Regions from separate parts of the Cupriavidus sp. 94F1 genome, predicted to be linked through region 3. Evidence: predicted binding sites of a transcription regulator. Region 3 holds the regulator's gene; each other region holds the start of a gene.
What was found. The regulator sigma-54, encoded in region 3, starts transcription at its own class of promoters, with help from an activator protein. The targets are predictions, from matches to a motif close to TGGCANGNAANCTGCTTT.
Positions count from the first base shown of each region.

Region 1 (7,473 bases), on a different contig from region 3:
CCTGGTCGCTCACCTGGTGGCACAAACCCAGCTCGAAGCCAAGGCTGTGAAGACGGTGCTGGCTCACCTCGAAAACACCATCGTCAGCGCGCTGAACAAGAAGGGCGCTGGCGAATTCACGCTGCCGGGCCTGCTGAAGGTGACCGCGCAGCAAGTGCCGGCCAAGAAGAAGCGTTTCGGCAAGGACCCGTTCACGGGTGAAGAGCGTTGGTTCCCGGCCAAGCCGGCCAGCGTCAAGGTCAAGGTCCGTCCGCTGAAGAAGCTGAAGGACGCTGCGGCCTGATCGCCGACCCACTTTGGTAGTCGCCCGCCCGCTGCCTGCCCCGTGCAGGCGCCGGACGGCTAAAGACCCCGTGTCTCGCAAGAGCACGGGGTCTTTTGGTTTATGGGCGCCCGGCCGGCGCCCGGGCGTCAGTACGCCTTGAAGTTAGCCGCCACGCGCTGGCGCAGGAAATCGCCGGCGGTGATCGCCGGATACTGCTTCGCCGGCCCCTCGATCACGGCATTGCGGTTGGCCTGGCAAAAGAACGCCAGGCTGTAGCGCGGGCCCATGTATTCGCCCGGCAGCGGGTTGCGTACGCGGTGAAAGTTCGACGGCAGGCGGTCGTCGCTCCAGCGCATCAGCATGTCGCCGATGTTGCAGGTGATCACGTCCTCGTCCGGTGGAATCGGCGTCCATGCCTGGGCTTCCATCTCCTTGCCGGGGCAAACCTGCAAACCGCCTTGTCCCTGGCGCTGGAACAGCAGCGTCAGGCAGTCGAAATCGGTGTGCGCGCCGGCGCGCCACAGGTCGAGTTTGTCCTGCGCCTCAGGCGGAATCGCGTAGTAGTGGAGCAGGCGCAGCGTGCTCTGATAGTCGGGCGCTACGGGGTCGTGCGCGCGCCTGAAGAAATCCGCGTCAAATCCCAGCTTGTCGGCAAAGCAGGACAGCACCTTCATGCCGACGTCCCAGCATTGCCGTTCGAACGCAAGCATGGTGGCCTGGAAACCGGGCAGCTCGGTGTCGGTGGGCCACAGCGCGGCCATATGCGGGCGCGTGATCTGGTACGACTCCTTCTGATCGGGGGTGCCGGTGGACGGGCGCACCTGGGCGCGGGTTTCCCAGCCGGCGTTGTTGGCCTTCTGCAGCGGATACTGGCCCTTGATCGCCTCAGGCAGCGCGAAGAACTGTTCGGTCATGGCAAACGCTTCGCGCACGGCTGTCAGGTCGATGCCGTGGTTTTCCAGCTGGAAGAAGCCAATTTCGACGGCAGCCTGCCAGAGCTGGTCGGCAATCTCGGCTTTGCGTTGGTCAAAATCCGACAGGTCGATGCGGCGGATGTCCCGCGCATCGGTCTCGGTGCCGTGGGCGCCCATGCGCGACTCGCGCGCCAGTTCGTGCAGGGGGAGGGTGGTTGTCCTGGTCATGTCGTTCCGGGTTCAGGAAAAGTTGAACGGGTCCGGCCGACCGGGAAAGCGGGATACCTGGAATACCTGGGATGCAGGAAGTCTCTGGCTCTCGAGTTCCGCAGCGGCGCGGACATCAAGAGCAATTTCCTGCCGCCCGCCTGCGCCAATAGGGGCGTCAGGAAACGGGCGGTTGAACGCTTCTACTCTTCAATCATCACCATCGCAGGTTTTGGGCCAGCGCAAAACGGACGAAATCCGGCTGTTTTTCACCTTCCTGGCGCATGGCGGGGCGGTTGTGGTGCGTGGATGGGCTGGCGACGGTGCATCGTCCGCGCGGGGCGATGCATCCGGTGCTACCGCTGGGTCCAGCGCGGATCGCGCTTCTGCAGGAACGCGTCGATCCCTTCGCCCGCATCCTCTTCCATCATGTTGCGGGCCATCACGTCGCCAGCGAAGGCGTAGGCGTCGGCCAGCTGCATCGACTGCTGCCTGTAGAACATGGCCTTGCCATAGCGGATGGCCGTCGGGCTTTTTGCGCAGATCTGGGCGACCTTGCGTGCGACGGCGGCATCGAGATCATCGTCGGCCACGGCTTCGTTGATCAGGCCCCAATCGGCCGCTGTCTGGGCGTCGATGAAGCGCCCGGTCACCAGCAGGTCGAAGGCCCGTTTCGTTGCCACGTTGCGCGACAGCGCCACCGACGGCGTGGAGCAAAAGAGCCCGACGTTGATGCCGGACACGGCAAACTGCGCCTGCATGGACGCGACCGCCAGGTCGCAACTGGCGACCAGCTGGCAGCCGGCGGCGGTGGCAATGCCATGGACGCGCGCAATGACAGGCACCGGCAGCGCCTGGATGGCCTGCATCACGACGCTGCACCGGGCGAACAGGCCCTGGTAGTACGAAAGCGCGGGCTGGCCGCGCATTTCCCGCAGATCGTGGCCCGCGCAGAATGCCTTGCCCTGGGCTGCCAGAATCACGCAACGCACGCTGTCATCGCTGGCGATGCCGTGGAGGGCGCCGTGCAGCGCGGCCAGCATGGCTTCCGAGAGCGCATTGAACTGCAGCGGCCGGTTCAGCCGCAGTGTCACCACGCCATCGCGGCTGTCATGCAGCACCAGCGGCTCGGTTGCCTTGTCGTCTGACTGCGCTGCCATATCGGGCTCCGTCATCGGTCAATGGCGCAATGATCGCGCGATTTGCTCGCAATGGGTGCGGAATCAGGGTGAATCCGGATGCCGGGATCGCGGACGATTGGCGTACCGGTGGGTTGCCAGTGGCCTGCCGGCGTCCACCGCTGGCACCGGCGGCGGCTCAAAAAAAAAGAGCCGACTTGTGTCGGCTCGCAATGCTTCAACTCGATACGGTATGGCTTATTGCGGACCCAGCTTCTTGATCAGGGCGTCCAGCTTGGCCACTTCTTCCTCGGTCAGGTCGGTCAGCGGCGCGCGCACCGGGCCGGCGTCGTGGCCAACCAGCCTGGCGCCGGCCTTCACGATCGACACGGCGTAGCCATGCTTGCGGTTTCGGATGTCCAGGTACGGCAGGAAGAAGTCGTCGATCAGGCGGCCGATCGTGGCGTGGTCGTCGGCGGCCACGGCACGGTAGAAGTCCATCGCGGTCTTCGGGATGAAGTTGAACACGGCCGACGAGTACACCGGCACGCCCAGCGCCTTGTAGGCAGCGGCATAGACTTCGGCGGTGGGCAGGCCACCCAGGTAGGCCAGGCGGTCGCCCAGCTTGCGGCGCACGCGAACCATGGCTTCGATGTCACCCACGCCGTCCTTGAAACCGATCAGGTTCGGGCACTTGTCCACCACCTTGGCCAGCAGGTCGGCGCCGATGCGCGAATTGGCGCGGTTGTAGACGATCACGCCGCACCGGGTCGCCTTGCAAACCTCTTCGATATGGTTGGCGATGCCGTCTTCGCTGGCTTCGGTCAGGTAGTGCGGCATCAGCAGGATGCCGTGGGCGCCCAGGCGCTCGGCTTCCCTGGCGTACTCGATGGCCACGCGGGTCGGGCCGCCAGCGCCAGCCAGGATGGGCACCTTGCCACGGCACGTTTCCACGGCGGTGCGGATCACATTCGAGTAGTCCTGCTGCGTCAGCGAGAAGAACTCACCGGTGCCGCCCGCGGCGAACAGGGCCGAGGCACCGTACGGCGCCAGCCATTCCAGGCGCTCGGTATAGGTGTCGGCGCGGAAGTTGCCCTGTGCGTCGAAATCGGTAACGGGGAACGAGAGCAGGCCTTCGGAAATAATCTGCTTCAGTTCTTGCGGTGTAGTCATGTCGCTCTTCCTGATCGCCACATGGCGAATGGTGGGTGAAGTGTGAATCAAGGCCGGTGGGTGCCCGATCCATCGTTGTTAAATTCGAGATAAGTCATCGTACAACTAACAACTTGACCGTGCAAGTGGGACGGCGCAAACCAAGGGAAAACCCCGGTGAAAAAGGTGGCGAAGACGGGTGCCCACGCGTTGCTGCAGCCGGGCAGGGTGGGCTGGCAAACCGGACAGAATCCGCCGCAAAGCCGCAAGCCAATTGAAAGGCAGCGATATCGGCCCACGCGCCGAAATACAGACCATTGCACCAAGGCAGGGTAAACGCGCACTGTGGCGGACGGAACCGCGTCTCTATAATTCTGGTCGTACGACGACATATCACACGCCGGTCCAGACGCATTCCCGCATCGAGGTCCACCGGCTGTGAGGAGACCCCGATGAACGCAACACCCGCTTCCAGCGCGGCCGCCGCAGCCGGCGCCCGCCGCACCAACGTCCGCTACTGGATCCTTGCCCTGATCTTTATCGTGACCACGATCAATTACGCCGATCGTGCCACGCTGTCCATCACCGGGCCCGCCATGCGCGAGGAGTTCGGCTTCTCGGCGGTGCAGATGGGCTATATCTTCTCGGCCTTCAGCTGGGCCTACGTGATGGCGCAGATCCCGGGCGGCTGGCTGCTCGACCGTTTCGGCGCGCGCCGCATCTATGCCTTCAGCATTTTCCTGTGGTCGTTCTTCACGCTGCTGCAAGGCTGGATTGGCGTTTTCGCTACGATCGGCCAGGCCATCAGCATTCTTTTCGCGCTGCGCTTTGCCGTGGGGCTGGCGGAGTCGCCGGCTTTCCCGGCCAACGCCAAGGTGGTGGCCAGCTGGTTCCCGACCGCCGAGCGCGGTACCGCGTCGGCCATCTTCAATGCCGCGCAGTATTTTGCGGCCGTGGTGTTCACGCCGCTGATGGCGTGGATCGTCCATAGCTGGGGCTGGCACCATGTGTACCTGTGGATGGGCATCATGGGCATGCTGCTGGCGCTGGTGTGGCTCAAGGTCATGCGCAGCCCGGCCACGCACACCGGCGTGAACCAGGCCGAGCTCGACCATATCGCGCAGGGCGGCGGCCTGATCCACATGGGCGAAGGCGAAGACGCCAGAAACGGCGGCCCCGTGGCCAATCCGGCCGGCTGGTTCTACGCCAGGCAGCTGCTGACCAACCGCATGCTGGCCGGCGTCTACCTGGGCCAGTACTGCATCAACGTGCTGACGTACTTCTTCCTGACGTGGTTCCCGGTGTACCTGGTGCAGGCGCGCGGCATGTCGATCCTGAAGGCCGGTTTCGTGGCCTCGCTGCCGGCCATCTGCGGTTTCCTGGGCGGCGTGCTGGGCGGCGTGATCTCCGACACGCTGCTGCGCCGTGGCCATTCGCTGACGCTGGCCCGCAAGGTACCCATCGTGGCCGGCATGCTGCTGTCGGTGTCGATGATCGCGTGCAACTACGTCGATGCCGAATGGCTGGTCGTGGGCATCATGGCGCTGGCGTTCTTCGGCAAGGGTATTGGCGCGCTGGGCTGGGCCGTGGTGGCCGATACGGCGCCCAAGGAAGTGATCGGCCTGGCCGGCAGCATTTTCAACACGTTTGGCAATATCGCGGGCATCGTGACGCCGATTGTGATCGGCTATATCCTGAGCGCCACGGGCTCGTTCAACGGCGCGCTGGTCTTCGTGGGCATCAACGCCCTGGTGACCGTGCTGAGCTACCTGGTGATCGTCAAGGACATTCGCCGCGTCGAACTGAAGCACCCCCAATAGAGAAGGAATCCCCACCATGTCGGACCTGTCGGTACAGAACGCCCAGGCCGCGGAGCAACGTCCGCCGCTGTACATCCGCATCCACGCCAATGACAACGTGGCCATCGTCGCCAATGACGGCGGCCTGCCTGCCGGCACGGTGTTCCCGTGCGGCCTGACTCTGGTGGAACGCGTGCCGCAGGGCCACAAGGTGGCGCTGGCGGACCTGAAAAAGGGCGACGCGGTCACGCGCTACAACGTGACCATCGGCTATGCGCTGCAGGACCTGCCGCGCGGCAGCTGGGTCAACGAACGCGTGATCGAGATGCCCGTGGCTCCGGGGCTGACCGACCTGCCGATCGGCACGCGCCTGCCCGAGCCGCTGCCGCCGCTGGAAGGCTACACGTTCGAAGGCTTCCGCAATCCAGACGGCTCGGTGGGCACCCGCAACATCCTCGCCATTACCCAGACCGTGCAGTGCGTGGCTGGCGTGGTCGACCACGCGGTCAAGCGCATCAAGGCCGAACTGCTGCCGAAGTATCCGAACGTGGACGACGTGATCGGGCTGGAGCACACCTACGGTTGCGGCGTGGCCATCGATGCGCCCGATGCCGTGGTGCCGATCCGCACGCTGCGCAATATCGCGCTGAACCCGAATTTTGGCGGAACCGCCATGATGGTGAGCCTGGGCTGCGAGAAGCTGCAACCCGAGCGCCTGATGCCGCCAGGCACGATCCCGATCCAGACCGGCGCCGGCGAAGTGCAGGTGGGCGTGGTCTGCCTGCAGGACGACAAGCATGTGGGCTTCGGCTCGATGATCGATTCGATCGTGCAGATGGCCATTCCGCACCTCGAGGCGCTCAATGCGCGCAAGCGCGAGACGGTGCCTGTTTCCGAGCTGGTGGTAGGCGTGCAGTGCGGCGGCAGCGATGCGTTCTCGGGCGTCACCGCCAACCCGGCCGTCGGTTTTGCCACCGACCTGCTGGTGCGTGCCGGCGCCACGGTGATGTTCTCCGAAGTGACCGAAGTGCGCGACGGCATCGACCAGCTGACCTCGCGCGCCGCCACGCCCGAAGTGGCCGAGGCGATGATTCGCGAGATGGACTGGTATGACAAATACCTGGACCGCGGCCGTGTAGACCGCAGCGCGAACACCACGCCGGGCAACAAGAAGGGCGGCCTGTCGAACATCGTCGAAAAGGCCATGGGGTCGATCGTGAAATCGGGCAGCGCGCCGATCTCGGGCGTGGTGTCGCCCGGGGACAAGGTCCGCACCAAGGGCCTGATCTACGCCGCCACGCCGGCCAGCGACTTTATCTGCGGCACGCTGCAACTGGCGGCCGGCATGAATCTGCACGTGTTCACCACGGGCCGGGGTACGCCTTACGGCCTGGCCGAGGTGCCGGTCATCAAGGTGGCCACCCGCAGCGACCTGGCGCGACGCTGGCACGACCTGATGGATGTCAACGCCGGCCGCATCGCCACGGGCGAAGCCACTATCGAGGATGTGGGCTGGGAACTGTTCCGCCTGATGATCGACGTGGCCAGCGGCCGCAAGAAGACCTGGGCCGAGCACCATGGCCTGCACAATTCGCTGGCACTGTTCAACCCGGCGCCGGTGACCTGAGCGGAAGTGCTGAATACGGCGCCTTATGCCGTGACCCCCGTTATCCGATCACGGCAGGGCCGCCGTCCCGGCCGTCGCGGCGCGATGGTCCGCTACTGCATGCATTTTTCCTGATAAACCTTCTGCAGTTGCCGCCGGGTGCGGTCGCGCTCGACCGTCGAGATTTCATTGCCCTGGCTGTTTTCTACCGGCGCGTTCGAGGGCCGGTAGCTGCGGCGCGGGGTTTCGCCGATCTGCAAGGCAAGCTGGTCGCATTGCTCTTCGAGCGTGGGCGCATGCGACGGTGTGGGCTGGAAGCGGATCGAGCCCTGACGGACCGCATCGGAAATGGCGTCGTTGATGGCGGCGTCGCCCGGGGACGGCTGCGGTGTCTGGGCATGCCCATGGAAAA
Region 1 is NZ_JBYOJT010000007.1:185,243-192,715, reverse strand. It holds gene AC3FJ6_RS19240 (HU family DNA-binding protein) at 1-283, shown strand, start outside; gene AC3FJ6_RS19235 (isopenicillin N synthase family dioxygenase) at 412-1,407, opposite strand; gene AC3FJ6_RS19230 (enoyl-CoA hydratase) at 1,743-2,546, opposite strand; gene kdgD (5-dehydro-4-deoxyglucarate dehydratase) at 2,763-3,677, opposite strand; gene AC3FJ6_RS19220 (MFS transporter) at 4,109-5,476, shown strand; gene garD (galactarate dehydratase) at 5,493-7,082, shown strand; gene AC3FJ6_RS19210 (hypothetical protein) at 7,175-7,473, opposite strand, start outside.
Region 1: AC3FJ6_RS19235 (isopenicillin N synthase family dioxygenase) is a predicted target of sigma-54. The motif match lies at 1,609-1,626, and genes of this name have one in related genera.

Region 2 (7,473 bases), on a different contig from region 3:
CTTCGTCGATCGCCACGGGCGCGGGCGACGAAGCCGGTGCCATGGCGGGCGGCTTGCCAGGCGCGGCCCATGCGGGCAACGACGGCAAGGCTGCGAGTGCAACCAGGCTCAGCGAAGCAATAAACGGCGTATGTCGTATGGTCATGCAGGATAACGTTGCCGGGGACGGGTCCCGTGATCCGTCTCCCGCGATGCGTCTGACTGCGTGGTCTGGGGACATCCGTCCCGACAGGCACGCATTGTACCCTCCACGCCGCCACACGTGAAAGCAGCGCCACCCGTGATGCCGCACGGGCAGCCGGTTTGCGGCGGATTTTCCACGGTACGTCTGGTGACTTGACGCGCGCGCCGCCAGGGGCTTGCCCGCTATGCAACAATTGCGGCTTGTCTTACCGGATCCCTTTCATGACGTCCTCCGCAAGCGCGCGCACCGACGCGCGCTTTCCGCTCTGGCTGCTGATCTGCGCGTCGCTCACCGCCATCGCACCGCTTTCCATTGACATGTACCTGCCCAGCTTCCCCGCGCTGGCAGCCGACCTTCATACCGACATCGGCAAGGTGCAACTGACGCTGGGCACGTTCCTGGTGGGGCTGGCCATCGGCCAGGCGTTTTACGGCCCGGTCAGCGACCGTTTCGGGCGCAAGGCGCCGCTCTATGCGGGCCTGACGATCTATGGCGTGGCCGCCGCCGGCTGTGCGCTGGCGTCGAGCGTGGAGTCGCTGATGGTCTGGCGCTTCCTGCAGGCGCTGGGCGGCTGCACCGGGCTGGTGGTCTCGCGGGCGGTGATTCGCGACCGGCTCGAGGCACGCGAATCCGCGCGGGCTTTTTCGTCGCTGATGCTGGTGATGGGGCTGGCGCCGATCCTGGCGCCGCTGATCGGTGGGGCCGTCCTGGCGGCCACGGGGTGGCGCGCGATCTTCTGGATTCACTGCGGCGCGGCCGTGCTGCTGCTGTGGCTGATCCATACGCGCATGGAAGAATCGCTGGATCCGCAGCGCCGCCGCACGCTGCATCCCGGCACGGTGCTGCGCGGCTACTGGGAGCTGTTGCGCGACCGTGAATTCCTGGGGTACTCGCTGTCCGCCGGATGCGTGCAGGGGGGGATGTTCGCCTATATCGCGGGCTCGCCGTTCGTGCTGATCGAACTGCATGGCATCGATCCCTCCCACTACGGCTTTGTTTTCGGGGCCAACGCATTTGGCCTGATCGCGATGTCGCAGGTCAACGCCAAGCTGGTGCGCGCTCGCGCGCTGGACGATGTGCTGCGCGTCGCGCTGATCGCGCCATGCGTGGCGGGCCTGACGCTGGCTGCGGCCACGCTGCTGGGCGTGGCGTCGCTGCCGGTGCTGCTGTGCTGTTTCTTCGTGTTCCTGGCCGGGCTGGGATGCATCACGCCGAACGCTTCGGCGCTGGCCCTGGCCCATCAAAGCCATCGGGCCGGCACGGCGTCTGCGCTGATGGGCACGCTCCAGTTCGGTTTCGGCACGCTGGCCGGTGCCGCGGTCAGTGTCTGGCACGACGGCACGGCGCTGCCGCTGGCCGTGGTGATGGCGGTCTGCGGCAGCGGCGCCGTGCTGCTGCGTCTGTACGGGCGGGCCGGCATGCGCCAGCCCGGGTGAGCGGTCAAGCAGATGGGCCCGGGCGCGCCGGGCTCACTGCTCAGGCGGCCTGGTTGGCCGGCTGGGTCAACGGCACGGCCGGGGCGTTCTGCATGACCACCATCTGCGCCGGCATCGGGGCCGCAAAACCGGCCGCACCGAAGCTGTCGCGGATGGTCCGATTGGTGTCGAAGTACACCTGCCAGTAGTGGTCGTTGTGGCAGTACGGGCGTACCGCCAGCACCGGCCCCACCAGCGTGAATTCCAGGATCTCCACATCGACCGCCGGTTCGGCCAGTACGTTCGGGATGGCGGCCAGTTTTTCCTTGAGCAGCGCGATGGCTGCCACGGCGTCGGTGGTGCCGGCCAGTTGCGCCTTCAGTTCCACGCGCCGGTACGGGTTGGCCGTGAAATTCTGGATCGTGTCGCTGAAGATCTTGTTGTTGCCGACCACGGTCAGGACGTTGTCCGGGGTATCGAGCGACGTGGCGAACAGGCCAATTTCGCGCACCGTGCCGGTCACGCCGCCCACGGTCACGAAGTCGCCGACCTTGAACGGACGCAGGACCACCAGGAACGCGCCAGCAGCGAAATTGGACATCAGTCCGGACCACGCCATGCCGATGGCCACGCCGGCCGCCGCGATCAGCGCCGCGAACGTGGTGGTCTGGATGCCGAAGTATCCCAGGATGCCGATCACCAGCACGACATTCAGCGTGACGGTGACGATCGATCCGACATAGCGCAGCAGGGTGGGGTCGACGCTTTGCCTGGCAAGCGAATTCTGTACGAGCCGCACCACGAAATGAATCAGCCAGCGGCCCACCACCCAGAACGCCAGCGCGGCCAGGATTTTCACGCCGAATATGGTGGCGTAGCTGTAAATGACGTCGCGGATGCTTTGCAGCGAGGTGGTATCCATGAACATACTCCTGTGATTTACGGGCAGGAAAAACAGGGACAGCGAAAACGAAAGCATGCTGTCGATAATGTCAGGATCACAAGGCACGCCTGTGTCGGCGTTTGAGGAAACCGCAAGGGCATTATTGGGCGCTCGCGCGCGAAAGTTCAAGTCAATCTTTTTTGCGCGCCAAGTAAAAACGGCCGGGTTAATGCCCGGCCGCTTTTTTCCACAATGCCCTGCAAATACGTGGTTTACCAGTTGGTTTCACGCTCCGGCGTGGCCGAGATGCGGTGCAGCGTCAGGTCGGCGCCGTTGAACTCCTCTTCCGGGTCCAGGCGGATGCCTACCAGCTTTTTCAGCGTGCCATAGACCACCGTGCCGCCAACCAGCGCGACCACGATCCCCATCAGCGTGCCGGCCACTTGCGACACCAGCGACACGCCGCCCATCCCGCCCAGCAGGCGGCTGCCGAAAACGCCCGCTGCAATGCCGCCCCAGGCGCCGCAGAGGCCGTGCAGCGGCCAGACACCCAGCACATCGTCGATATGCCATTTGTTCTGGGCCAGCGTAAACAGATAGACGAACAGCACGCCAGCCACGGCGCCAGTCACCAGCGCGCCCAGCGGATGCATGATGTCGGAGCCTGCGCAGACCGCCACCAGCCCGGCCAGCGGGCCGTTGTACGAGAAGCCCGGGTCGTTGCGGCCCGCCGCCCAGGCCGCCAGCGTGCCGCCGACCATCGCCATCAGCGAATTGATGGCCACCAGGCCGCTAATCTTGTCGATGGTCTGCGCGCTCATCACGTTGAAGCCGAACCAGCCCACCGCCAGCACCCAGGCGCCCAGCGCCAGGAAGGGGATGTTCGACGGCGGATGCGCGCTGATGCGGCCATCCTTCTGATAACGGCCGCGGCGGGCACCGAGCAGCAGCACGGCGGGCAGGGCGATCCAGCCGCCCACCGCGTGCACGACCACCGAACCGGCAAAGTCGTGGAACGGTGCGCCCGTGACCGAAGCCAGCCAGTCCTGCACGCCCAGGCGGTTGTTCCAGACGATGCCTTCGAAGAACGGATAGACAAAGCCCACCAGGACGAAGGTCGCCATCAGTTGCGGATTGAAGCGCGAGCGTTCCGCGATGCCGCCCGAGATAATCGCCGGAATGGCGGCGGCAAACGTCGCCAGGAAGAAGAACTTCACCAGTTCGTGGCCATTTTTCTCGGCCAGTGTCTCCGCGCCGGCAAAGAACTGGACCCCATAGGCGATGGTGTATCCGATGAAGAAGTAGGCCAGCGTCGACACCGCGAAATCGACCAGTATCTTTACCAGTGCATTGACCTGATTCTTCTTGCGAACCGTGCCAAGTTCCAGGAATGCGAACCCCGCGTGCATTGCCAGCACCATGATCGCGCCCAGCAGGATGAACAAGGCATCCGTGCCTGTCTTCAGGTTCTCCATCGTTACCTCATGCTCAAAATGGGAGCACGGATAAGCAATTAGCGTTCCAGTTTTTGGCGCAAAACGGGGAATGCCGCGCCAAATCTGGGCGCGCCGCACCGGGCGCGCTGTCGGTGCATCCCCCCACGCGGCACGGAGCAGGGCGAGGGTGGAGCGATCATGGGGCATGCGTGCGCCAAAAAGACGCATGTCAGCGCGCGAGCGGACCCTGATTGGTGCATGGCGCCGCGCTGCACCGAAAATGCGCGCCGTGGGCTGGCAATCCGACCTCGGCAAACCGGAAGGCGGAAATTGCGCCGTACGGTGAATAATCGGCAATAATCTGCCGGTTTCATAAAGTGCGCCGTCCGATACGTCTTGATCCTCAAATGTGATGTGCCGATTCGAAAAACAGAGGGGTAAAAACCCCGCTAAGTCTTGTCGGAGAACGATTTTCGGCAGTTTTCGTTGCATCGGTGCCACTGGGGATTGCTCAAGCCGTAAAGGGCAGATTAGACTGCGCCGATCGGACTTTTGCCACTTGGCAAAAGTCCGGTGACGACGACCAAACAAGGGAAATCAGCCATGAATAAAGGTGAACTGGTATCGGCCATCGCCGCGGAAGCAGAACTCAGCAACGCCGCCGCCGAGCGCGCGCTGAACGCTGCGCTGGACAGTATCAAGAAGGCAGTTGCGAAGGGTGACTCGGTTACGCTGGTAGGTTTTGGCAGCTTCAGCTCGGGCAAGCGTGCTGCACGTACCGGTCGCAATCCGCGCACCGGCGAAACGATCAAGATCCCGGCCGCCAAGACGGTGAAGTTCTCGGCCGGCCAGGGTTTCAAGGACGCCGTGAACAAGAAGAAGTAAGCGCATCGCGTCCGGAGCGTTACAGAAGTACAGAAGTACGGAAGTACAGAAAGCGGCCTGCGGGGCCGCTTTTTTTATTTGTCCCGCAGGGTATTCAGACTGTTTTGCTGCTTCGCAGCGGAAATCGCGCACATCCGATATGCCATGACCCGGCCGAGCGGGTTACACTGCCCGCGCCTCATGCTCGATTTCTGGATTTTCTGCGATGAATGATCTGTCCCACCAGCTGTCCATGACCGTGCTGATGACGCCGGACATGGCCAATTTTTCCGGCAATGTCCACGGCGGCACCATCCTCAAGTACCTGGATATGGTGGCCTACGCGTGCGCGAGCCGCTACGCCGGACGGTATGTCGTGACGCTGTCGGTTGACCAGGTGGTGTTTCGCCAGCCGATTCACGTCGGCGAACTGGTGACGTTCCTGGCGGCGGTGAACTTCACGGGCCGCAGCTCGATGGAAATCGGCATCAAGGTGGTGACCGAGAACATCCGCAGCAAGGTGGTTCGCCATACCAACAGCTGCTATTTCACGATGGTGGCCGTGGACGACAACGGCACGCCGGCCGAAGTGCCGCCGCTGCAGCCGCGCGACGAGGTGGAGCGCCAGCGTTTCGAAGCCGCCCGGCAACGCCGTGCGCTGCGCCAGGAAATGGAGCGCCGCCACGACGAGATCAAGGGGGCGACCGCCGAATGACGCCGAGGCCATTGCGTATTGTGCTGGCGGCTGGGCTGGCATGTGGCCTGGCCACGCTGCTGGCTGCCGCCCATGCCGAGGAAATCGGTAGCGTTTCGACCAATTTCCGGGTGACGGGGTCGGACAAGGTTGTGATCGAGGCCTACGACGATCCGCAGGTGGAAGGCGTGACGTGCTACGTGTCGCGTGCCCGCACCGGTGGCATCAAAGGCACGTTCGGCATGGCCGAGGACCCGCCCGAGGCGTCGATTGCCTGCCGGCAGGTGGGGACGATCGCGTTCAAGGGCCCGCTCAAGGCGCAGGAAGACGTGTTCTCGGAACGCATGTCGATCCTGTTCAAGACGCTGCACGTGGTGCGCGCGGTGGATCGCAAGCGCAATACGCTGGTCTACCTGACCTATTCGGACCGCATCGTCAGCGGCAGCCCGCAGAACGCGGTGACGGCCGTCCCGGTGCCGGCCGGGACGCCGATTCCTGTGAAGTGACGGCCTCGCGGCGTCGCAGGGCCTTGCGACGCCGGCCTTCCTATTCGAACAGCTTGCGCAGGTTCGATTTCAGGATCTTGCCATTCGGATTGCGGGGCAGCATGTCGTCCCGGACGATGATCCGCACCGGCACCTTGAACGCGGCCAGCTGCTGGCGCACGAAATCCTGCAGCTCCGCTTCGGTGGCCCGGGCGCCCGGCTTCAGGCTGACCACGGCCCCCGGTTCCTCGCCCAGCGTCCGGTGCGCAATGCCGACCACGGCCGCATCCATGACGGCCGGATGGGCATACAACGCGCTTTCCACCTCGATGCAGTAGATGTTCTCGCCGCCACGGATCAGCATGTCCTTCATGCGGTCGACGATGTAGAGAAAGCCTTCCTCGTCCAGCCGCGCCACGTCGCCGGTGTGCAGCCATCCATCGACAAAGGTCTTTGCCGTGGCCTCAGGCTTGTTCCAGTAGCCACGCACGACGTTGGCGCCGCGCACCATCAATTCGCCGATCTCGCCGGGCGGCAGCGCATTGCCGAAGCCATCGTCGATCTTCATCTCGCCGATTGGCAGCGCAGGGCCGCTGGCGTCCGGCCGGTGAATGTACTCGTCGGCGCTGTGGCTGGTGAACGTGGCGGACGTTTCCGTCATGCCCCAGCCGATGCCGGGCGCGGCGTTCGGAAAGGCCGTCTGGATCCGGCGCACCAGTTCGGGCGATGCCGGCGCGCCGCCGTAGTGGATGTTTTCGAGCGATGACAGGTCGAATTCGTCGCGCCGCGGATGTTCGATGATCTGCCAGGCGATCGTGGGTACGCCGCCGGCCGACGTGCATCGCTCGCGTTCGATCAGTTCCATTGCGCGCAGCGTGTCCCAGCGATACATCAGCACGATCTTGCCGCCGCTGGCCAGCGCCCCGTTCAGCACCGACATGCATCCGGTGACGTGGAAGAACGGCACGGCCAGCAGCGCGGCCTTCTGCGGGGCATCGCGATTCGGCTCTGGCACCGGCTCGCCGCGCCGCAGCAGGTTGCGCAGCGGGCTGAACTGGGCGCAGACGGCCACCGAGCAGGCGTTGCGGTGGGTGCCGACGGCGCCCTTGGGTTTGCCCGTGGTGCCCGACGTATAGAAGATCGTGGCGTCGTCTTCGGGGTCGAGCGGCACCAGCGGCAGCGATTGCGACGGCAGCGACGGCCAGGCGCCGGATTCGCCGATCACCGACGCCAGCGGCACGATGCGCGGGTCGTCGAACGTGGCGTCGGCCGGCGCACGGGACACGTAGATGCGTTCCAGCGCGGGGCAGTCCGGCAGGTGCTCCAGGATGCGGTCAAGGCGCTCGTGATCGACGATGGCGATCCGGCTGCCCGAATCCGACAGGCCATATTCGAGTTCGGGACCGGTCCACCAGGCATTGAGCGGCGTGACGATGGCGCCCGCCAGCAGCCCGGCATAGAGCGCCACGGGCCACTCGGGCAGGTTGCGCATGGCCACGGCCACGCGGTCGC
Region 2 is NZ_JBYOJT010000007.1:196,049-203,521, reverse strand. It holds gene AC3FJ6_RS19295 (hypothetical protein) at 1-145, opposite strand, end outside; gene AC3FJ6_RS19290 (Bcr/CflA family multidrug efflux MFS transporter) at 406-1,620, shown strand; gene AC3FJ6_RS19285 (mechanosensitive ion channel family protein) at 1,661-2,521, opposite strand; gene AC3FJ6_RS19280 (ammonium transporter) at 2,755-3,957, opposite strand; gene AC3FJ6_RS19275 (HU family DNA-binding protein) at 4,522-4,803, shown strand; gene AC3FJ6_RS19270 (acyl-CoA thioesterase) at 5,009-5,497, shown strand; gene AC3FJ6_RS19265 (CreA family protein) at 5,494-5,982, shown strand; gene AC3FJ6_RS19260 (class I adenylate-forming enzyme family protein) at 6,023-7,473, opposite strand, start outside.
Region 2: AC3FJ6_RS19280 (ammonium transporter) is a predicted target of sigma-54. The motif match lies at 3,989-4,006, and genes of this name have one in related genera.

Region 3 (7,473 bases):
CGGCATCTGCACCCCGCCGGCAAAAGACGGCAAGCGCGGCGGTCGTCGGGGCAGCCGGGCGGCTTGCCGGGCCAGACGCCATCGCATTCGTTGGTATACTCCAGCGCCATGATAGCCAATTTCGATGCGAATCGAGCACTCGAGCTCGCTCGCCACACCCTCCAGATCGAGGCCGACGCCGTTTCGGCGCTGGCCGGCCGCCTGACCCCCGCCTTTACCCGGGCCGTCGAGATGATTCTCGGCTGCACGGGCCGCGTGGTGGTCTCGGGCATCGGCAAGTCCGGCCATATCGGCCGCAAGGTGGCCGCCACGCTGGCATCCACGGGCACGCCGTCGTTTTTCGTCCATCCGGCCGAGGCCAGCCATGGCGACCTCGGCATGATCACGCGCGACGACGTGCTGGTCGCCTTCTCGAATTCCGGTGAAACGGCCGAACTGCTGTCGATCGTCCCGATCGTCAAGCGCATTGGCGCCGGCCTGATCTCGATCACAGGCAACGCCGAATCAAACCTGGCCAAGCTGTCCGACGCCCACCTGGACGGCGCCGTGGCACAGGAAGCCTGCCCGCTGAACCTGGCCCCCACGGCCAGCACCACGGCCGCGCTGGCCCTGGGCGACGCCCTGGCAGTGGCCGTGCTCGACGCCCGCGGCTTCGGCGAGGAAGACTTTGCCCGCTCTCACCCGGGCGGTGCGCTGGGCCGCAAGCTGCTGACCCACGTGCGCGATGTCATGCGCACCGGCAATGCCGTGCCGGAGGTGCGCGAAAGCACGCCGCTGGCCCAGGCGCTGATGGAAATCACGCGCAAGGGCATGGCCATGACCGCCGTGGTGGACCCCGAAGGCCGGGCCGTGGGCGTGTTCACCGATGGCGACCTGCGCCGCCTGCTGGAAACCCCGCGCGACTGGAAGACCGTGCCGATCGGCGAGGTCATGCACCACAACCCGCGTACGGTCCATCTTGACCAGCTCGCCGTGGAAGCCGTGCAGATCATGGAAACGAACCGCATCAACCAGTTGCTCGTCGTCGATGGCGACGGCCGCCTGGTGGGCGCGCTCCATATCCATGACCTGACGCGCGCCAAGGTCATCTGAACGATGCCGGACTTCCTGTCCAGACTCACCGGCATGATCATGCGGCTGCTGCCGCTGCTGCTGATGGCCATCGTCGCCGGCAGCACGTTCTGGCTGGTGCAGCTGAACTCGCCGCGCGAGGCCAGCGAGCAGTCGCGCGTCAAGCGCCATGAGCCCGACTACTGGATGGACCGTTTCTCGGCCACCGAACTGGCCGAGGACGGCACCACCAAGCTGCGCTTCACGGGCGTGAAGATGGTGCACTTCGAGGACGACCAGACCTACGAGGTGACCACCCCGGCCATGCGTTCGTACGAGCCGGACCGCCCGCCGGTCACCGCCAATTCCCAGCGCGGCACCATGAACGCCGAGGGCTCGATCATCGATCTCTACGGCAATGCGTTCGTGGTCCGCCAGGCCGGCGTCGATCCGTCCAAGGACCCGCGCATGACCGCGGCATCGCAATACTTCCAGTTGCTGGTCAATGACGACATCGTCAAGACCGACAAGGCGGTGGAGCTGACGCGCGGCCCGTCGGTCATGACGGCCAACGGCATGATCTTCAACAACGTCACCCGCGAAGTACAATTGCTGGGCAACGTACGCGGCACCATCATCATGAACCCGCCGCAGGGGCAGGCCAGGACCCAGTGACCCCGGGGGACGCAAACGCTCCGGCGCATCCTGGCCGCCGTCTTTATCTCACCATTCGCCAAACATGACTGCATCCCTGACGACATCGCCCTGTCGCCGCCTCGCGCCCGCCCTGCTGGCGTCCATCGCCGCCCTCGGCCTGACGCTGGCCGCGCCGGCCTTTGCCGAGCGCGCCGACCAGGGCAAGCCGCTGGTGCTGGAGGCCGACAACGCCAGCTACGATGACGTCAAGCAGATCTACACCCTTACCGGCAACGTGGTGCTGACCAAGGGCACCATGGTGCTGAAGTCCGACGCGGCCGAGCTGCGCACCGACCCCGAGGGTTACCAGTACGCCATCGCCACGTCCAAGCCCGGCCGTCAGGCGTATATCCGCCAGAAGCGCGACGGCGTGGACGAGTACATCGACGGCTGGGGCGACCGCATCGAATACGACGGCAAGTCCGAGATCAACAAGCTGATCGGGCATGCCCGCGCGGCGCGCGTGTCGGGCGTGGGCGCGAAGATCATCGACGAGATCCGCGGCGCCGTGATCACCTACGACAGCCGCAACGAGTACTACACCGCCACCGGCGGCGACAACAACACCACGGCCGGCAATACGTCGGGCCGCGTGCGCGCGGTGCTGTCGCCGCGCTCGGACGCCAGCGCCCCCGCCGCTGCGGGCGCACCGCTGGATCTGAAGCCGTCCACCGCGCCCAAGCCTTAACGCCTTACCTCCAGCCAGTCCTGATGAACGATTCCGCCACGCTCACCGCCTCTGCCACGTCCTCCGCATCCGCCGTCCGCACCGACAGCAGCACGCTGGTCGTGCGTCACCTGAAGAAACGCTACGGCACGCGCACGGTGGTCAAGGACGTATCGCTCGACGTGAAAAGCGGCGAGGTGGTGGGGCTGCTGGGCCCCAACGGCGCCGGCAAGACCACGTCGTTCTACATGATCGTGGGGCTGGTGGCGCTGGACGAAGGCGACATCGTGCTCGACGACGAGCACATCAGCGGACTGGCCATCCACGAACGCGCCCGCATGGGCCTGTCGTACCTGCCGCAGGAAGCGTCGGTATTCCGCAAGCTCAACGTGGAAGAGAACATCCGCGCGGTGCTGGAACTGCAGGTGGAAAACGGCAAGCCGCTGCCCAAGGCCGAAATCGAACGCCGCCTGGATTCGCTGCTCGACGACCTGCAGATCGCCCATCTGCGCAACAACCCGGCGCTGTCGCTGTCGGGCGGCGAGCGCCGCCGCGTGGAAATCGCGCGTGCGCTGGCGTCGTCCCCGCGCTTCATCCTGCTCGACGAACCGTTCGCCGGCGTGGACCCGATCGCCGTGGGCGAAATCCAGCGCATCGTGAGCTTCCTGAAGGCGCGCAATATCGGCGTGCTGATCACCGACCATAACGTGCGCGAAACGCTGGGTATCTGCGACCACGCGTACATCATCAGCGAAGGCACCGTGCTGGCCGCCGGCCAGCCCGAGGAAATCATCGCCAACGAGTCGGTGCGCCGCGTCTATCTGGGCGAGAACTTCCGCATGTAAGACCGTGCCGCCTCCGCGGCCACACTGCCGACAGGTTTTCGGCAGGTCATCGGCAGGTCATTTTTACCGCACTTGCCCGCGGCTATTTCAAAGCCGTTGCCGATCAGGAAGCCGAAGCGATAGGTTGTAGCAAATTCCGTTCCAACAACGGAAAGATGCGCATAGAATAGGTCGCATGAAACCTTCGCTTCAGCTCCGCCTCTCCCAACATCTGGCCCTCACGCCGCAACTGCAGCAGTCCATCCGGCTGCTTCAGCTTTCCACGCTCGAACTGCAACAGGAGGTGGAACAGGCGCTGACGGAAAACCCGCTGCTGGAACGCGAGAACGACTGGATCGAAAGCCCGCTGCGCGTGGCGGCTGACGGCTCCGTCAATCTGCAAAGCGCCCCGGCGCCGGCCCCGTCCGAACCGCAGGCCAACGGCGACGATCGCAGCGAACATGCGTCCGGCGGCGAGGAAGAAGGCTTCAGCGATTCCGGTGCCGAGGACTACGGCAACGACTGGAGCCTCGACGACTTCGCGCGCCGCCCGCAGAACGACGAAGACGAAAAGACGCCGATGCAGTTGCGCGATGCGGATCCCACGCTGCGCGAGTACCTGATGGAACAGCTGACGCCGCTCAAGATTTCGGCGCGCGACAAGGGCCTGGCCATCTTCCTCATCGAATCGCTCGACGACGACGGATACCTGAGTGCGTCACTCGAGGAAATCTGCACCGAACTGCCCGAAGAACTCGAATTCGAGGTGGAAGAAGTACAGGCGATGCTGACGCTGCTGCAGAGCTTCGATCCGCCCGGCGTGGGCGCGCGCAATGCCGCCGAATGCCTGAGCCTGCAATTGAAACGGTTGCAGCATCCTCAGCGCGAACTGGCCCTGTCCATCGTCAATCACCATCTTGAACTGCTGGCGGTCAGGGATTACACGCGCCTCAAGAAAGCGCTGCAGGTGGACGACATTGCACTAAAGGCGGCGCACGACCTGATCCGCTCGCTGGCACCGTACCCAGGACATGCGTACAGCCGCCCCGAGGCCGATTTCGTGGTGCCGGACGTGTTCGTGCGCAAGAGCGGCAGCGGCTGGATTGCCCAGCTGAATCCGGATGTGATGCCGCGCCTGCGCATCAACGACATGTACGCGCAGATCTTGCGCGGTGCAAAAGGCGAAGCGGGGGCTGCGGGACTGCAACAAAAGCTGCAGGAAGCGCGGTGGCTTATCAAGAACATCCAGCAAAGATTCGACACGATCCTGCGTGTGGCGCAGGCAATTGTGGAGCGTCAGAAGAACTTTTTTTCGCACGGCGAAATAGCGATGCGGCCCTTGGTTTTGCGGGAAATTGCCGATACACTCGGTTTACATGAGTCGACCATTTCCCGGGTGACCACGAACAAATACATGGCCACGCCAATGGGTACTTTCGAGTTGAAGTACTTCTTTGGTAGCCACGTCTCCACGGAGACGGGCGGCGCGGCCTCTTCCACGGCGATCCGCGCGCTGATCAAGCAACTGATAGGAGCCGAAGAACCCAGGAATCCTCTTTCCGACAGCCGCATCGCCGAATTGCTGGGCGAACAGGGCTTTGTGGTCGCACGCCGCACGGTGGCCAAATATCGCGAAGCACTGAAGATCCCCGCAGTCAATCTCCGCAAGTCTTTGTAGCCGAGCCGCAACCGCCTGCCTGGTGCGGCTCTTTCAGAAGGAGAAGCGCTATGAACTTCAAGATCAGTGGACACCACCTCGACATCACGCCGCCGCTGCGTGAGTATGTGGAAACGAAACTGGAGCGAATTGTCAGGCATTTCGATCAGGTCATTGGCGTGAGCGTGCTGCTATCTGTCGACAACCACAAGGAAAAGGACAAGCGTCAGTACGCGGAAATCAATCTGCATCTCAAGGGCAAGGACATCTTCGTCGAAGCGCACCATGAAGACCTGTACGCTGCGATCGACTGTCTGGTCGACAAGCTCGACCGGCAGGTGATCCGCTACAAGGACCGCGTGCAGGGTCATGACCGGGAAGCGGTCAAGTACCAGATGGCTGAAGCCCAGCTACAGCAACAATAGGCTGGCAAATCCTTGACTGCCCCTCGAGGCGGACGTCAGCGTCCCCGAGAGGACTGACAGGAAGAGAGCAAAGCCGCGCATCTGCGCGGCTTTTTTGATGGGTGCGCGCCCGCGTCGGGCTGACATTCTCCGTTACCTTCCCACCACGGCCGAAACCAATTGATTTGCCGGGGGTGTTCGCATCTTGCGCGGCTCGGTGTATGCTGCGCCATACAAGAACGACAGGCAGAACGGTCCCGGTGACCCGAACGGCAGGCCACGTGACGGAAGATCATGCGGGCGCCGGCGGCAATATCCGGGTGGGCAATCCGGCCGGCCAATCCGCGGCACCACCCGCGGCGCCGGCGCTGCAGTGCACAAGCGCGCTGTGGCCCTGCTCTATAATGAGCCGGACGTTCCAATGCGGGCGTCCACCAAGCACTCGATATCCTGAATTGCCCCATCCGGCGGGACGGCATTTGTGCGCCGTATCGCCAACCTGACTTCTCGTGCATCGCCCATGAATCGTTTGGCCAAATTGCTGCCACCCGGCAACATCCATCTCGACGTCACCGTCACCAGCAAGAAGCGGGTCTTCGAGCAAGCCGGGCTCCTGTTCGAGAACAACCATGGTGTGGCCCGCGCCACCGTCACGGACAACCTTTTCGCCCGCGAATCGCTGGGTTCGACCGGCCTGGGTGCCGGCGTCGCCATTCCGCACGGCCGTATCAAGGGCCTGAAGCAGCCGCTGGCCGGCTTCATGCGCCTGGCCGAGCCGATTCCGTTCGAATCGCCCGACGGCAAGCCGGTCTCGCTGCTGATTTTCCTGCTGGTGCCCGAACAGGCCACCCAGCAGCACCTCGAAATTCTCTCGGAAATCGCACAGTTGCTGTCGGACCGCGAGATGCGCGAAGGGCTGGCCACGCTGCCCACGCCCGAAGCCGTCCACCAGTTGCTGATCGAATGGCATCCGTGACGATCCGCAGGCCGGCCTGGCTGGCCGCCTGAAGCCATACCGCCCCCCTCGTAGAAAGCATCCCGCATGGAACTCACCGGCGTCACCTCGCAGTCGATCTTCGACGACAACGCAGCCGACATCAAACTGTCGTGGGTCGCCGGTCTGGAAGGTGCCGACCGGGCCTTTGACGTCGAATTCGCTCGCGAAGCCACTTCCGCCGCCGATCTGGTGGGCCACCTGAACCTGATCCACCCCAACCGGATCCAGGTGCTGGGCAAACCCGAAATCCAGTATTACCAACGCCTGGACGACGAACCGCGCAAGCGCCAGATGGGCGAACTGATCCTGCTGGAGCCGCCGTTCCTGGTGGTGGCCGACGGCATGGAGCCCCCGCCCGACCTGGAACTGCGCTGCACGCGCTCGTCGACCCCGCTGTTCACCACGCCGGTGTCCTCGGCGGCCGTGATCGATCACCTGCGCCTCTACCTGTCGCGCATCTCCGCGCCGCGCGTGACGATGCACGGGGTATTTCTGGACATCCTCGGCATGGGCGTGCTGATCATGGGCGAATCGGGCCTGGGCAAGAGCGAGCTGGGCCTGGAACTGATTTCGCGCGGCCACGGCCTCGTGGCGGACGATGCCGTCGATTTCGTCCGGCTGGGCCCCGACTTCATCGAAGGCCGCTGCCCGCCGCTGTTGCAGAACCTGCTCGAAGTGCGCGGCCTGGGCCTGCTCGATATCAAGACGATCTTTGGCGAAACGGCGGTGCGCCGGAAGATGAAGCTCAAGCTCGTGGTGCAGCTGGTACGTCGCAATGATGGCGAATTCGAACGGCTGCCGCTCGATTCCCAGTACCTCGACGTGCTGGGCCTGCCGATCCACATGGTGAAGATCCAGGTGGCGGCCGGCCGAAACCTGGCCGTTCTGGTCGAAGCCGCCGTGCGCAACACGATCCTGCGACTGCGCGGCATCGACACCCTGCGCGACTTCATGGACCGCCAGCGCGCGGCCATGCAGGCCGACGTGGTATCGCGCGGACAAGGTCGCCTGCTCTGAGCCGCTACCGCGCCCGTGTGCAAACGCCCGCTTCATTCGCGGGCGTTTTTCATTTGCTTACAAGCCTGGCATGGCCCTTCGTCAACGAACTGCGGGCGGCCGCCGTTTTGTGCTGTAATGGGCGCCGAGCCCAGGTTCTGCCAGACGCCGGCATGGCGCGC
Region 3 is NZ_JBYOJT010000003.1:11,600-19,072, forward strand. It holds gene AC3FJ6_RS07720 (KpsF/GutQ family sugar-phosphate isomerase) at 109-1,092, shown strand; gene lptC (LPS export ABC transporter periplasmic protein LptC) at 1,096-1,725, shown strand; gene lptA (lipopolysaccharide transport periplasmic protein LptA) at 1,790-2,434, shown strand; gene lptB (LPS export ABC transporter ATP-binding protein) at 2,458-3,258, shown strand; gene AC3FJ6_RS07740 (RNA polymerase factor sigma-54) at 3,434-4,915, shown strand; gene hpf (ribosome hibernation-promoting factor, HPF/YfiA family) at 4,966-5,319, shown strand; gene AC3FJ6_RS07750 (PTS sugar transporter subunit IIA) at 5,819-6,274, shown strand; gene hprK (HPr(Ser) kinase/phosphatase) at 6,341-7,312, shown strand; gene AC3FJ6_RS07760 (hypothetical protein) at 7,345-7,473, opposite strand, start outside.